DNA from 3 places in the Teredinibacter purpureus genome. Region 3 is predicted to be linked to each of the others. Evidence: predicted binding sites of a transcription regulator. Region 3 holds the regulator's gene; each other region holds the start of a gene.
What was found. The regulator sigma-54, encoded in region 3, starts transcription at its own class of promoters, with help from an activator protein. The targets are predictions, from matches to a motif close to TGGCACANNNNTTGCNNT.

Region 1 (4,765 bases), 2.1 Mb from region 3:
TCGACGCCGATTTTGCGTCCGAAACGTCTGAGCTAAGTCGCGCGCAAGTTTTACAGCAAGCGTCCCAAGCAATGTTGGCGCAGGCCAATGCACAGCCCCAGCAGGTTTTACAGCTACTCCAAGGGTAATCTCTTAACGACAGAAAACCTAAACGGTTATCGCTAGCGGGGTAGCCGTTTTTTGCAACGCGTACGGATTAAAACGGTACGCGTGTGTCGTTGGGTGTTGAAAGGTAGGTGTTGAAAGGCGGGCGTTGCGCCAAGGGTAGTCGAGCAAGCGAATAGAGTATGTGCTAACGCATGTGGCTCATTTTTTCGAGTATGGGGTCGCGAGTGTCGTCGAGTCTAAAGGGTTCTGTTTTCATGCGAAGGTAAACGTTGTCGATAAACGCGTTGAAGATCCCTGCACCGAGTTGTGTACGTTGTTGAAATAACACCTTATCGCGGGTATACAAGCAGTTTTCAACGATAACACCCAACAAACAGTTAATAGACCCTCGTAGCAAATAGTGTGTGAGCGGGTCATTGTGGGCGGCAATTAATCCATATATACGTTGGCACTCATTCTGTAGTGCTCGGTTGTCGGAAAGCGTATGGCTCATAGTGAGGGTTTTTTCGATGCTCATAAAATACGAAAGCAATGGTTCGTGAGTGTTATTACCGGTGTTTGTTGCTTCCGGTAAGTGCGTGCCAGTGGCCCGGTAAAAGTGCGCGGTTTTAATGGCGTTGATTTCCGTTGGTTTATCGCAGCACGGCGCGGGAGGAATACTGTCTATCGCAGCGCTGAGGGTGTACTGAATTTTTGCGCCGTTGTTGGTGTTAGTGCAACTAAAATCGGGAAATGCGCGGGTCGCCATAGCGAGTAGCCGTTCCATAGCGATTCTGGAATGATTCAGCACAGTATGGGTTTTGACTTTGCCACCAAAGTTGCCCGCTACCAGCGTATTGTTTTGCTGGGTGTAAGCGTATTTAAAATTACTTGTATCGGTAAGTGATTTTTCCATCTCGTAGTGAAAACTGTTAGCGCTATGGTGGCCTCCGGTTGTAGGCATACCCAAATCGACGCCCACTAAATGTACGTCTTTAAAACCCATAGAAATAGCAAACGCTAGGCCACAGTTTGTGACGGTGGGATTGCAAAAACCTAATGCATGTAACGTTTTTGGGGCGACATTATTATGAAGGTGGGCCGTTGCTGCATCGTTGGGTTTTATGGCGTAACACACCTCCTTAAAGGCCGCTATGGCGTTAGGCGCAACCGTATGCAAACACAATAGTGTGATGTTTTCGCGGTCTTCTGGGCGGGTACTGAGATGTAAAAAGTCGGTGATGGCATTGGTTCGCTCCATCTCTACATGAAAGTCGGGCTTGATACCCATTTTAAGCAGGGAGCCTAATGCCGAGCCGCAACTCATGATAATGGCGTTGTCGGTGTTTTCGCGAAGGTACGCGGTATGCGCATCGAGCGAGGGGCCGTTGCCTACTAATATTAACCGTGCAGTACGGTGCTGCGTTTGGCTGCTATCAAACACAGGGTGGGATGAACGCGCATTATGGTAGCCGTGTGCCAAGCCTATTTGTTCGTCGTCGTAATACCCAAGGCCACCAATGAACGCGCGAATTTCGTGTAGGTAGCGTTCAATAAATTGTTGTTCGGCGGCACGGGTGGTATGTGAATAGATAAATGAATAAATGTGTGCGTGCAAACCAATGCGTTGTAGGGAAAATTCGATGTCGGTTAACGCTTGTGTACTGTTTTTGCCTACGCAGAAATCGATTGAATGAAGCGGTTGAGAAAAATGCCGCACAATGGGTTCCCAGTCTAACGTATGTAACGAGGCATGAAAGGTATCTAAGCAGGCTTCGTGAATAAAAATATGCTGAATATCGAATGTGTCGAGCAATAGCGGTAATGAGTAACCAAGCCCAATGCCGCTTACAATAAGGTTAGGAATGTACGTTATAGGTGTTTCTAGCGCGGGTTTTTTAAGCGCGGCATAGGCATCGATAAGTGTATTCAGGTGCTGTAGGTGGATATGACGGTCGTTGTAGGCCTCTCCGGTACAGAGTTTAAAGCGTTGTACGTTTTGCTTTTTTTTAAAGTGGTTTACCTGCTTACGGCAGTAGTGTTGCGGTGGCTCGTTGTAAAGGTATTGTCGAGTGGCAGTGTCGGCCAAGTTCAGTTCGCCGTTGGGGTCTAGCTGAAGCACGACCCCGCTGGGGCGATGATGTTCGAGTCGTTTATATAGGGAGGGGAACGCGTGTTGTAAAAGTGTGATATTTTTTCTATAGCAAAGATTCATGTTGGCTTGAATCTTTTGGGCTTCGGCCTGCTGTATGAGTTGTTGGAGCGCTTGCGACATTACCGTCCTTTTTCTTACGGGTGTGGCCCGTTTTAATGTGACGCCTTTTTTCGCGTGGGGGGCGTAGCTTAGCGTCAAGGTTTCGACTATTGATACGTTAAAGATCAGTATAGGCAATAGAAATGCCAGTGTTCTATCACTGATAAAAAAGTACTGTGAGTCAAAAAAATGTCGAGGGCTTTCGGTATTCTGTTCGGCGTATTTTAGGTGTCAATTAATTATCGCAAACGGCCCGAATGTGCGTAGTTATAACGTTAGCCTCTGAAGGATGCTGGACTATCGAAAAAATAATATAGAGGTTGTGCCGTAAAAATGGCTCATTTTCTCTAAAAAACTTATGATTCTTCTCGAGCGGCAATGCTTAACCGCTTGAATTAACAGGTAAATCTATTGCCTTCCCCATTGCTGTAAACCACTTTCCACTCATACTAAAGTTTATTCGTGCGGCGCCGAAACGCTAAGTATGGAACGTCGAGACCTTTTTGAAACGACGATCTGAGTACTAATGGCCGGGCCTTTACAGCTGGCGTTTTGAAAACTAATGAATGGGAGGCTTATCATGCCTTTAGTAGTTAACAGTAATGTTCCCTCACTGAATGCCCAGCGCCAGCTGCTTCAGTCTGGAATGGAATTGGACAAAGCGAGCGAGCGTCTCGCCTCTGGTAAGCGGATCAATGGCGCGGCTGATGATGCTGCCGGTCTCGCAATTTCTAATCGTCAAACATCACAGATTCGAGGTTTAGATCAAGCCATTCGAAACTCAAATGACGGTATTTCATTGATCCAAACCGCTGAAGGAGCGTTGGACGAAACCACCAACATTTTACAGCGTATGCGGGAACTGGCTATTCAGTCGGCGAACGGCATTTACTCCAATACCGACCGTGCAACACTCGACGCGGAAGTACAACAGCTTAAATCAGAAATTGACCGAATTACCGATACAACAGCGTTTAACGGCCAGAACATACTGGACGGTTCTTTAGGTGATATTGCCTTGCAGGTAGGCTCGGAATCAAATCAAACGATCGAGTTCGGCATTCAAAGTTTTAGTACCAATAGTTTAGGTGGTGCTGGTGGCGATATTATTGGTGAAGCGACAGCTGCCGGTTTAACGTCTCTGGCAGCGTTTACTGCAGCGGATACGGATACTACTTTGTATGTGAACGACGTAACCATTAGCGCAATGGATACAACGGCCGGTGATACGCTAAATGAAAAACTGGCCACAATGAACGCCGATTTAGATGGCAAGGGTGCGGAAGCCTCTGCGTTAGTGTCTTATGAAGCGGGCGGTACAGGTGATGGCCGTATGGTAGCGGGTACTGACCACATTGTACTGACCGTTGTGGATGGTGATGGCCGTACGCAAGCGTTTCAATTAACGGGCACTAATAATCTTGGCGAACTCGTTGATAAAATTAATGCAGACACCAGCGTCTCGGCGTCTCTTAGTGAAAACGGCAAGCTAGTCCTGGCTCAGGAAGATGCCGTATCGGTCGCTGTTACAGCGGGTGCCGGTAGAGCCATTGCCGATGTCGCGGGTATTGATGCAACAGAAGCCACTAACTTCCGAATGGTCTTTACCGACACCAGTGTCGATAAAGCCGGCGTAAAAGTAGAAGGTGGTTTGGATGCAACGGCAGCCTCTACGGCAACATTGGTATTAGTCGAAGGCTTAGGCTTGGATGTACAGGATGATCAAGGCAATTTACAAGGCCATGGTATTTCCGCTGCAGCCTCCTTGAACGAAGGCGATTTAATTATCAACGGTGTTGAAATTGGTGCAATTACTGCTGGTTCCGATGTAGCCGCTCAAAATACAGAAGTGATTGAAGCGATTAATAAGTTCAGTAGCGAAACGGGTGTAGTGGCCTACGCAGGTGACGCAACAAACAGTATTGCGCTTAGCTCTACCAGTGGTGACTTGAGTATTGCTTACGGCGATAACGCAGCGGCCACTATATTTGCTAATACGGGCTTGCAAGAGCGTAATGACTCTGTAGGTGCAGGCTCTATAGCAGGGGTGAATGTATCCACCGAGGCGGGTGCGCAATCGGCTATCTCGGTTATTGATGAGGCGCTAGAGCAAATTAACAGCGCTCGATCGGATCTAGGTGCGATTAATAACCGTCTCGACTTTACCGTATCTAACTTGTCTAACGTATCGGAAAAAACATCGGCTGCACGATCGCGAATTGTCGATGCCGATTTCGCTTCCGAAACGGCACAGTTAAGTCGAGCACAAGTACTACAACAGGCATCACAAGCCATGTTGGCTCAGGCCAATGCGAGACCACAGCAGGTTCTCTCGCTACTGCAATAACCTAATAACCGAATGGTTAATTGGTAATGTTTACCCTAACGCCGGAATTATTTTTCCGGCCGCGGGTTAAAGAGAGG
Region 2 (4,765 bases), 1.2 Mb from region 3:
TGATTCCGACCACCACGTAAAACAGCCACTCGAAAAAAAGTAGCCATCGGGACACAGGTATTGCTCTAAAGCCCAGTAACCCCAAAAATAGAGCATACTGAAACCACTTTCGCAGGCCAGAACCACAAGAATAAAGCCAATACGATAAACACCGCCCACTAATCTAGCGCCTTGCTTTCCAACCTTTTCTACACCTGCTGTTCCGCTATTATGAGACACGCCTAATACACCTTTTCTCGCCATTCAGTTCACGTCCATTAGACGGACATCTCCACAGAATTTTCACCCATACCGAGAAAACTAAAGCCATTACCCTCCAGCGCCCTACATGCCGGCCCCAGCAACACTGGCTCGACACACCCATACTTGGAAAGACATTTGAGGTGGAGGTGCGAACTAAAAAATTGAGTCAATAAACACATCTACAACACGCGCAACAAGTGTCAACCCACGAACGCCAAAAACCCCTAAGTGAGCAACGTATCGAAACCCGGGATAAAACACTTAGCTTTACATCGCTCAGTATGGAAAAAAAGGGGGGGATGTTGCGAAAAGGCGATAAATGTTTTGCCCATAGCAAAAGGAAACATTTCGTGGGACTAATACAGCGGGCACATCCAACAACCTGTAGTTTCGTAAAAAGTAAAAAAAAGCATTGTTGATGGTATTAGGGAAGGACTAAAAAATTACTCTCGTTAAGCACCGACACTATAAAATCCTTATCAATAATACCGGCTAATACCGCGCCATTCCAAACAACACCCCTCTAGAGAATAGAATGCTAACCGTCCGTTCGAACCATTCTTAACGTATAGCCTGACGTGCGCTGTATTAGCGCATTGCCATCCGCAGAGAGCGAAAAATAGCTCTCGCCATTATCGTCCACAAGCACAAGATAATGTGAATAGCCTATTTTTTTTGAATATATTTTTTTAAATGCGTAGCGTATATTGTCGACATCAACATAATTTTTTCCAATCATTAGCATTTTATCGCTGTTGACGGACGACGTAAATACCGTAGGTGGAGACAGAATACGGGCGCCGTTATTCGGCTCTACCTTCGCCAATTTATAGTATCCTTCATAGCCATGGCCAGCGCTGCAGCCAGCCATAAAAAGGGCCATTGCAGCCCCCACAAATTGGGTTTTCATAAACGTCCATTCCTTGGATTATTGTTCATGTTGAACCACACAAGAACGCCTTTATGCCACTACAAAAATGACGATACGAAGAATCAGTTAACAAGTATAGTTCAAACCAACCATTCCATTAGTACGGTTATCCATGAGTACTCTTATGCAGTTGCGAGTAATTTTACCTAAAAACGCTATCCAACCAATTATTGCGCCTCTTTTACGGGCAAATGGGGAACCGCATCAATACGCACACGGCCCTTGAAGTGGGTTTTAGCGACACACGATAAACGTGTAACCTTGAAGAAAGTCGGCCAGCCTTACGCCTAATACCTTATTCGGCTAAGTAGCGTTCCCCTTCATAACATCTAAGCCTTTCGCTAGACGCATACCAGCCTATAGCGAGGTATACCGATCATAAAAGAGAACGTCCGCTCCAAAAAATAATGTCAACACCGCGCTATATCACAGTTCACATTATTTTCATTACCGCCTCTATCTGAGGCTCTGCTAAACTTAATCCTACACCAACCATCATAACCGGCTGATACCCACCCCGGATATTATTGATACCGTAATGATCCACTTCCTGCGTTCGTGTTATTGGCCTTTTTTTTCTCCCGCATTACGTCGCGGTTTACGCATTTTCTTTTTCCTTTCGAGCCTCCTCTTCCCCTCTCAAGCTGTCATTGCAGACACCATTATTGCGACCTACCCATTAGTGGCTGAAAAGGTTCAACAACAATTCGATACCTATTATTTAGCGCTTATGCGGCTTGCTCTGGACAAGTCAGGTGCCGACTACAAAATGATCCCCTACTCAATTACGCCTATAACAGAAAGCCGGAGTGAATATAATCTCAAGCATAATCGTTATAATATACATTGGCTTCACGCGTCACCTAAACGAGAGTCGGATCTCATTCCTATTCGAATCCCTTTATTTAAGGGCTTAAGCGGTTGGCGAATATTTTTTATACCTAAAGGCGATCAACCACGATTTAATCGTATTGAAAATGTGGATCAACTTCGCGTAATGTTAGCTGGGCAAGGCCATGATTGGCCAGACACAAAAATATTAGAAAACAATCAATTTCGTACAGAAACGTCAACCCAATGGTTAAGCCTTTTCAAAATGCTCACTATCCGCCGGTTCGATTACTTCCCTCGTTCAATTATAGAGATATGGCGAGAAGAGAATTTTTTTTCAAATCTGGATATTGATATCGACATTAATATCGAAATTGAACAAAGCCTCGCTCTTCATTATCCGACAGCTTATTATTTTTTTGTACGACAAGAAGATAGGGCGTTGGCCAACGCCGTAGAGAAAGGTTTAACCATAGCAATTGCTGATGGATCTTTTGATCAAATTTTTTACCACTATTTAGGCGAATCAATACGAAAAGCGAACCTCAACAACCGACATGTATTTCATATTCCCAATACTCAAATGACGTTCCCCACCGAAGAAAAACTATGGTATCAACCTCACGCGCCCATTAGTATTCCAACGGTTCAAGAGCACAATAACCCACACTAACCCCTATTCTTTTCTCTTTCCTACAATAACAGCATTCGTAGCGCTCCACCTTGCAGCCCAAAAATACCACTCACGAATTCCTTCTGCACCATTTTCTAGCCGGTGCCCCCCAACTCCGCTCTCGCGCATGCTCAGCAATGACGCCCTCCGCAAACAAAAACTCCCCAATGCTGTGCACAATAGCCTGCGAACGTATATTCGTCGATAAAAGGTATTTCCATGTAGGCCGTTGAAACATAGGGGGTTTTCCAAATTATTTTCAGTTGGCAGGAAAATTGCGATAGCCATTACACGTACTTGCAGGGCACGGCATTAGTTTTTAACGACTTGTTACTACGCACAATTTTATCGCACAAAAAAATCCGGGAACCCACGTTTTGCGGCGAGCGAATGTGAACACTGTTTTTTTACAACACGATTTTTGGGGGTTATACAATATGAACGACACCATCACTCAATTACATTTTTGGGCAAGGAGTACAGTTGCTGCAATCTCACTCTCTGCGCTTACAGTATTATCGCCGAATCTTTATGCAGAAGAGTTGGAACTAGAAAAAGATGAACTTACCTTTGGGTTTATCAAGCTCACGGACATGGCACCACTGGCCGTGGCCTATGAGCAAGGTTTTTTCGAAGATGAAGGTTTATTTGTGACACTTGAAGCACAAGCCAACTGGAAAGTGCTCCTTGATGGCGTTATTGATGGCGCACTCGACGGTGCGCATATGCTTGCAGGTCAACCGCTAGGTGCAACCATTGGCTACGGCACAAAGGCGCATATCGTTACCGCGTTTAGCATGGACCTTAACGGCAACGGCATCACGGTTTCAAATGACATTTGGAAACAAATGAAACCCAATATTCCCCTAAAGGATGGCAAGCCCGTTCACCCAATCAGTGCCAGCGCTCTGAAGCCGGTCGTTGACAAATATCGATCGGAAGGTAAACCTTTTAACATGGGTATGGTTTTCCCTGTATCAACGCATAATTATGAATTGCGTTATTGGCTAGCCGCAGGCGGTATAGATCCTGGTTACTATGGGCCAGGCGCTTCAGGTACTGTTGGTCAAATTTCTGCCGATACACTTCTTTCAGTTACACCACCACCACAAATGCCCGCGACACTCGAAGCTGGCACTATTTACGGTTACTGCGTGGGTGAACCATGGAATCAACAAGCCGTATTCAAAGGTATCGGCGTACCAGTAATTACCGATTACGAGATATGGAAAAATAATCCGGAAAAAGTATTTGGTGTGTCCAATAGCTGGTCACAAAAATACCCCAACACTCATATTGCCGTGGTTAAAGCACTCATACGTGCCGCTCAATGGCTGGATGAAAATGATAATGTAAACCGAGAAGAAGCCGTTAAAATCCTTTCACAACCGAACTATGTTGGGGCCGATCCAGACGTTATCGCAAACTCAATGACAGGCACATTTGAGTACGAAAAAGGCGATGTGCGTGAAGTACCCGACTTCAATGTTTTCTACCGTTACTACGCGACCTACCCATTTTATTCCGATGCCATTTGGTATCTCTCGCAAATGCGTCGCTGGGGACAAATTGGAGAAGACAAACCCGACAGTTGGTATCACGACATGGCTAAGAAAGTGTACAAGCCAGACATCTATATGCAGGCAGCACAATTGCTAATTGCGGAGAAAAAAGTTAAGAAAGAAGACTTTCCTTTCGGCTCCGATGGTTATAAACCACCCCAAAAAGAGTTTATCGATAACATCACCTTCAACGGTAAGAAACCAAATGATTACCTCGCACAATTTCCGATTGGTTTGAAAGCCGGTGAGACAGTTACGCCGTCAGGAATCACTAAGAAATAGATGTTAAGTCGTGGGCGGTAGTGCTCTACCGCCTTTACTTCTCTATACGATCACACAGGCTACCGTCAGTTTTATTTTTTACCAACGCCCTGTTTCAAATAAATTTAAATTACGCGACATCTATTATTCCGTTAAATGGGTTAACGACATGATGAACAAATTCATACACATACTACAGATTTCAGGCCTAACATGGTTCGTTCCGCTGGTACGATTAGTCTCTGGAGAAGACCCAAAAACACA
Region 3 (4,765 bases):
ACGGGAAGGTTTGGGTTACTTGCCACAAGAAGCGTCGGTTTTTCGCAAGCTAACCGTTGCCGACAACATTATGGCCATTCTAGAAACGCGCAAAGACTTACGCCGAAAAGACCGCACCGCAGCCATGGAAAAACTCTTAAACGAGTTTCACATACAGCATATTCGCGATAGCTTGGGGATGGCGCTCTCGGGCGGAGAGAGGCGGCGAGTTGAAATAGCGCGCGCACTCGCCACAGAGCCACAATTTATATTGCTGGACGAACCCTTCGCGGGCGTTGACCCTATTTCAGTTAGCGACATCAAAGAAATTGTTCAACACTTAAAACAACGCGGTATCGGTGTTTTAATAACGGACCACAATGTGCGCGAAACACTCGATATCTGCGAGAAAGCCTATATCGTATCGGAAGGGCATATCATCGCCGAAGGCGCCTCCAATGATGTTCTTAATAACCAAAAAGTGCGCGAAGTATACCTTGGCAAACACTTTACTCTTTGACACAATTCATGCTTGACAACTCACAAAAAAGTTGCGCCACAGCGGCACATTCTTTGCTAACAAAAGCACTTAAAAGCATTGCTTGTGGCCGCCAGCGCGACTAAACTAAAGGCGATTTACACACATAACGCCCCAACCCCAAGCTTAGTTTTCACCCGCTTTTGGGTTGGCGCCTGATCAAACTCTCGTCGTGACATCAGCCATCGCCTTATGAAGCAAACCCTCCAGCTTAAGCTGGGCCAACAACTCACCATGACTCCTCAGTTGCAACAGGCAATACGCCTCCTGCAACTCTCGACTCTGGATTTGCAAGCCGAAATTCAAGAAGCACTGGATTCCAATCCAATGCTCGAAACATCTGACGACATAGATGAACCCGCTCCCGCCAATACTGAAAATACCCAGCAGAGCGAACCGCCCGCTCAAGAAAGCGAAAACCCTGCCTTAAACGGTAGTGAAAACACGAGCAGTACGAGTGATACGAGCAACGAAGCTCCCGACCAGCCCGATAGCGACTGGAATGACGACAACATTCCTACCGACCTTGCCGTAGACACGAGTTGGGACGACATATACGAACCGTCTTCAAGTGGCTCTGGCCTCTCAAAACCCGAAGGCGATGACTACGACTTTGAATCTCGTCGCGGCACCTCAGAAAGCCTGCAAGACCACCTCAGCTGGCAACTTAATTTAACGCCGATGTCTGCGCTCGACAACGAAATTGCGGAAACCCTTATAGACGCCGTCGCTCCCAACGGCATACTGGGCCTGTCATTAGACGAGATTTTTTCAGGTTTACAGGTTCAACACGAAGAACTTGAAATGGACGAAGTTCTCGCCGTACTGCACCGTATACAGCAGTTTGACCCGCCAGGCGTTCTGAGCCAGGACGTACGTGAATGCTTACTTATTCAGCTGAATCAACTCAGTGACGATACCCCCAACCTAGCGCAAGCCAAAACCTTAGTACGCGACTATCTCGACGTACTGGGTAGCCGTGACTTCAAGCAACTCATGCGTAAACTGCGTATAAAGGAGCCCGAGCTCCAATCGGTTATCAGTGTTATTCAGAGCCTGAACCCTCGCCCCGGCGAATCCATAGGGGCAGACGAAACAGAATATGTTGTACCCGATGTTTTTGTTGCCAAAGTTAACAATCGCTGGCAAGTCCAATTAAATCCCGATATCGCGCCAAAGCTGCGGATAAACTCAGGCTACGCCTCACTAGTGAAACGAGCAGATTCCAGCTCCGATAACACCTTCTTGCGCGACAACCTTCAAGAAGCTCGCTGGTTTCTCAAAAGCCTACAAAGCCGTAATGAAACGCTATTAAAGGTCTCCACGTGTATCGTTGAAAAACAACAAGGCTTTTTAGACTATGGGCCAGAAGCCATGAAGCCCATGGTGTTGCACGATGTCGCAGAAATAGTCGAAATGCACGAGTCGACCATTTCCCGTGTCACCACTCAAAAGTATATGCATACCCCTCAAGGTATATTCGAACTGAAATACTTCTTTTCGAGCCACGTGGCCACAGACACAGGTGGAGAATGCTCATCTACCGCCATTCGCGCGATCATTAAAAAGCTCGTTGCCGCCGAAAACCAACGCAAGCCGCTCAGCGACTCAAAAATTACCGGCTTACTCGCCGAACAAGGTATCAAAGTGGCGCGTAGAACCATCGCCAAATACCGAGAATCGCTGCATATCCCTCCCTCAAACGAACGTAAACGACTAGTTTAAAACACGCTATCTTTCTTAATAGAAACTTTTTTTAACTACATTCCTATTCCACACTTGGATCACGCAACAATACTGGTAGAATGCGCGCCAAATCGCTGGGTAATAACACATAAGAGCACCGCTCTTTATAGGCCTTTTAACCCAGCCACAGGCCACCGAAAGGATTAGTAACAACTTAACCTCATGCAAATTTCTTCCATTCTTACTGAAGACCGCTGCAAAGCCCATATCACCGGCGCCAGCAAAAAACGCCTCCTTGAAAGCTTGGCGACCATTTTTGCAGACTCATTGCCCGAAGGTGACGCCACCGCACTGTTTCAAAACCTTGTGGGGCGCGAACGCTTGGGCTCAACCGGTATAGGCCAAGGCATCGCCATTCCACACTGCCGCTTTGCCACTAAGGGCGAAACGCTATGCGCCTGCCTAACACTCGACACCCCAATAGATTTCGATGCCGTTGATGGCGAACCCATCGATCTAGTGTTTGCCATGCTAGTGCCAGAAGACGCAGAAGACAGCCACCTGCAGGCCCTCGCAACACTAGCGGAAGCGTTACAAAACCCCAGCTATGTCGAAGAGTTGAGAGCTTGTCCCAACAATCACGAACTATTTCGTATTGCAGCTGGTGTAAACTGATATCAAAAAATTGGCTATAGTCAATAAAGACTAATGTCCCATAGCCCTTTCTTATCATGTTCATAACCCACTAGATAAGGCGATACCCGCACATGCACTTGCTTATCATCAGTGGTCGATCAGGCTCAGGTAAAACCTCCGCTCTCCACCTACTGGAAGATGAAGGTTTCACCTGTATAGACAACCTGCCTGTAAACCTTTTACCCGCGCTCATAGAACAAATAAGCTCCACTCGCGAAGCCAATGCACAGCGCTTTGCGATTGGCATAGACGCTCGCAATATTTACAGTGACCTCAGCAAGTTATCCGAACTTATACAAAGCGCCCCTATTAAACGTGACGACTATCAAGTGGTCTTTTTAGACAGTTCTCGCGAAGTACTATTAAAACGCTTTAGTGAAACCCGACGTCGCCATCCCCTTTCCGACGAATATATTGGCCTCAACGAAGCCATCGCGCGGGAGAAAACGATTCTACAACCCATGGCCGCTGCCGCAGATGTCACTATCGACACCTCAAGCCTTAGCCTCCATGAATTGCGTAGCGCAATCAAACACCTTGTTGTAGGCGAAGAAAGCAAAGGTACAGCGCTTATGTTCAAATCATTCGGCTACAAATATGGCGTACCGGTTGATGTTGATTTTATTTTTGACGTTCGGTGCCTACCGAACCCCTATTGGAGCACGCAGCTACGTGAGCACAGCGGGCTAGAACCAAAAGTGATTGATTACCTTAATGGCGAAACAGAAGTCGAAGAAATGTTTAACGACATATTAACGTTCGTACGCAAATGGACACCTCGCTTTGAAGCCAACAACCGGAGCTATTTAACCTTTGCCATTGGCTGTACCGGTGGCTGGCATCGCTCGGTTTATATGTGCGAGAGGCTAGCGAAAGCGTTAAAAGACGACTATAAAAATGTTCAAACGCGTCACAGACAACTCGAGAACAAACCCGGCCATTAGCAGCGTACGCCAGACACTCACGCAGCAACCGATAAACTCTTCACCAGCCACATTAGCGAAGCGCCCATGCAGGAAAAGCACCTACAGATAATCAACAAGCTTGGGCTACACGCGCGTGCAGCCACCAAGCTTGCCAATATCGCTAACCGCTTCTCCGCACGTACAGAGGTCACCGCCAACGGCAAATCTACTGACGCAAAAAGCATCATGTCGCTGATGCTACTCGCCGCCTCCAAGGGCACTGAAATACAGCTTCGCACCGAAGGTGAAGACGAAGAAGCCGCAATGGCCGCAGTCACAAATTTAATCAACAACCGCTTCGACGAAGCCGAATAAACTGCTCACAATGGAATTAATTGATTTGCGGAAGCCTTTGAAAAGGCTACAATTTCTGCCCAATAGCGCAATCCACCTATAGCTGCACCGCAATCGGATGATTTTATGCCTCAGGCCGCCGAACAAATCGACAACCCATCGCATTTGCACCTCAGCAAAGTGCAAGCGTTGCTCGATAGCGGAACCTTCCGACAGGTTCGCCGCATGCTTAACGGTTTGCGTCCACCGGAAATTGCGCACCTTATAGAATCGTCACCGCCACAATCGCGTACGCTGCTATGGGACTTAATCGATAAAGATGTTTCCGGTGAAGTTCTCGAAGAGCTTTCAGATGACGTTCAAAGCCTATTTCTTCAAGAAATGGACACCGAAGAGCTTGTCGAACTAACAGAAGGCCTCGATACCGATGACATAGTAGACATCCTCCAGCAATTGCCCGAGCAGGTGATTCAAGAAGTATTGGAGGCCATGACCGACCAAGACAGAAGCCGCGTTGAAGCCGTTATTGCCTACGATGAAGCGACTGCTGGCGGCCTTACCAATACCGATACGATTACGGTACGTCCGCGATTTACCTTAGATGTTG

Region 1: a site for sigma-54 is predicted at 2,473-2,490, ahead of H5647_RS17970 (motility associated factor glycosyltransferase family protein). Genes of this name have one in related genera too.
Region 2: a site for sigma-54 is predicted at 2,943-2,960, ahead of H5647_RS01030 (CmpA/NrtA family ABC transporter substrate-binding protein). Genes of this name have one in related genera too.

What each region holds. Positions count from the first base shown of each region.
Region 1 is NZ_CP060092.1:4,022,813-4,027,577, reverse strand. It holds gene H5647_RS17975 (flagellin N-terminal helical domain-containing protein) at 1-128, shown strand, start outside; gene H5647_RS17970 (motility associated factor glycosyltransferase family protein) at 293-2,362, opposite strand; gene H5647_RS17965 (flagellin N-terminal helical domain-containing protein) at 2,922-4,688, shown strand.
Region 2 is NZ_CP060092.1:258,136-262,900, forward strand. It holds gene H5647_RS01015 (hypothetical protein) at 1-243, opposite strand, end outside; gene H5647_RS01020 (hypothetical protein) at 782-1,153, opposite strand; gene H5647_RS01025 (type 2 periplasmic-binding domain-containing protein) at 1,713-2,678, shown strand; gene H5647_RS01030 (CmpA/NrtA family ABC transporter substrate-binding protein) at 3,116-4,522, shown strand; gene H5647_RS01035 (ABC transporter permease) at 4,674-4,765, shown strand, end outside.
Region 3 is NZ_CP060092.1:1,490,867-1,495,631, reverse strand. It holds gene lptB (LPS export ABC transporter ATP-binding protein) at 1-499, shown strand, start outside; gene H5647_RS06645 (RNA polymerase factor sigma-54) at 710-2,242, shown strand; gene H5647_RS06640 (PTS sugar transporter subunit IIA) at 2,426-2,878, shown strand; gene rapZ (RNase adapter RapZ) at 2,971-3,843, shown strand; gene H5647_RS06630 (HPr family phosphocarrier protein) at 3,910-4,179, shown strand; gene mgtE (magnesium transporter) at 4,285-4,765, shown strand, end outside.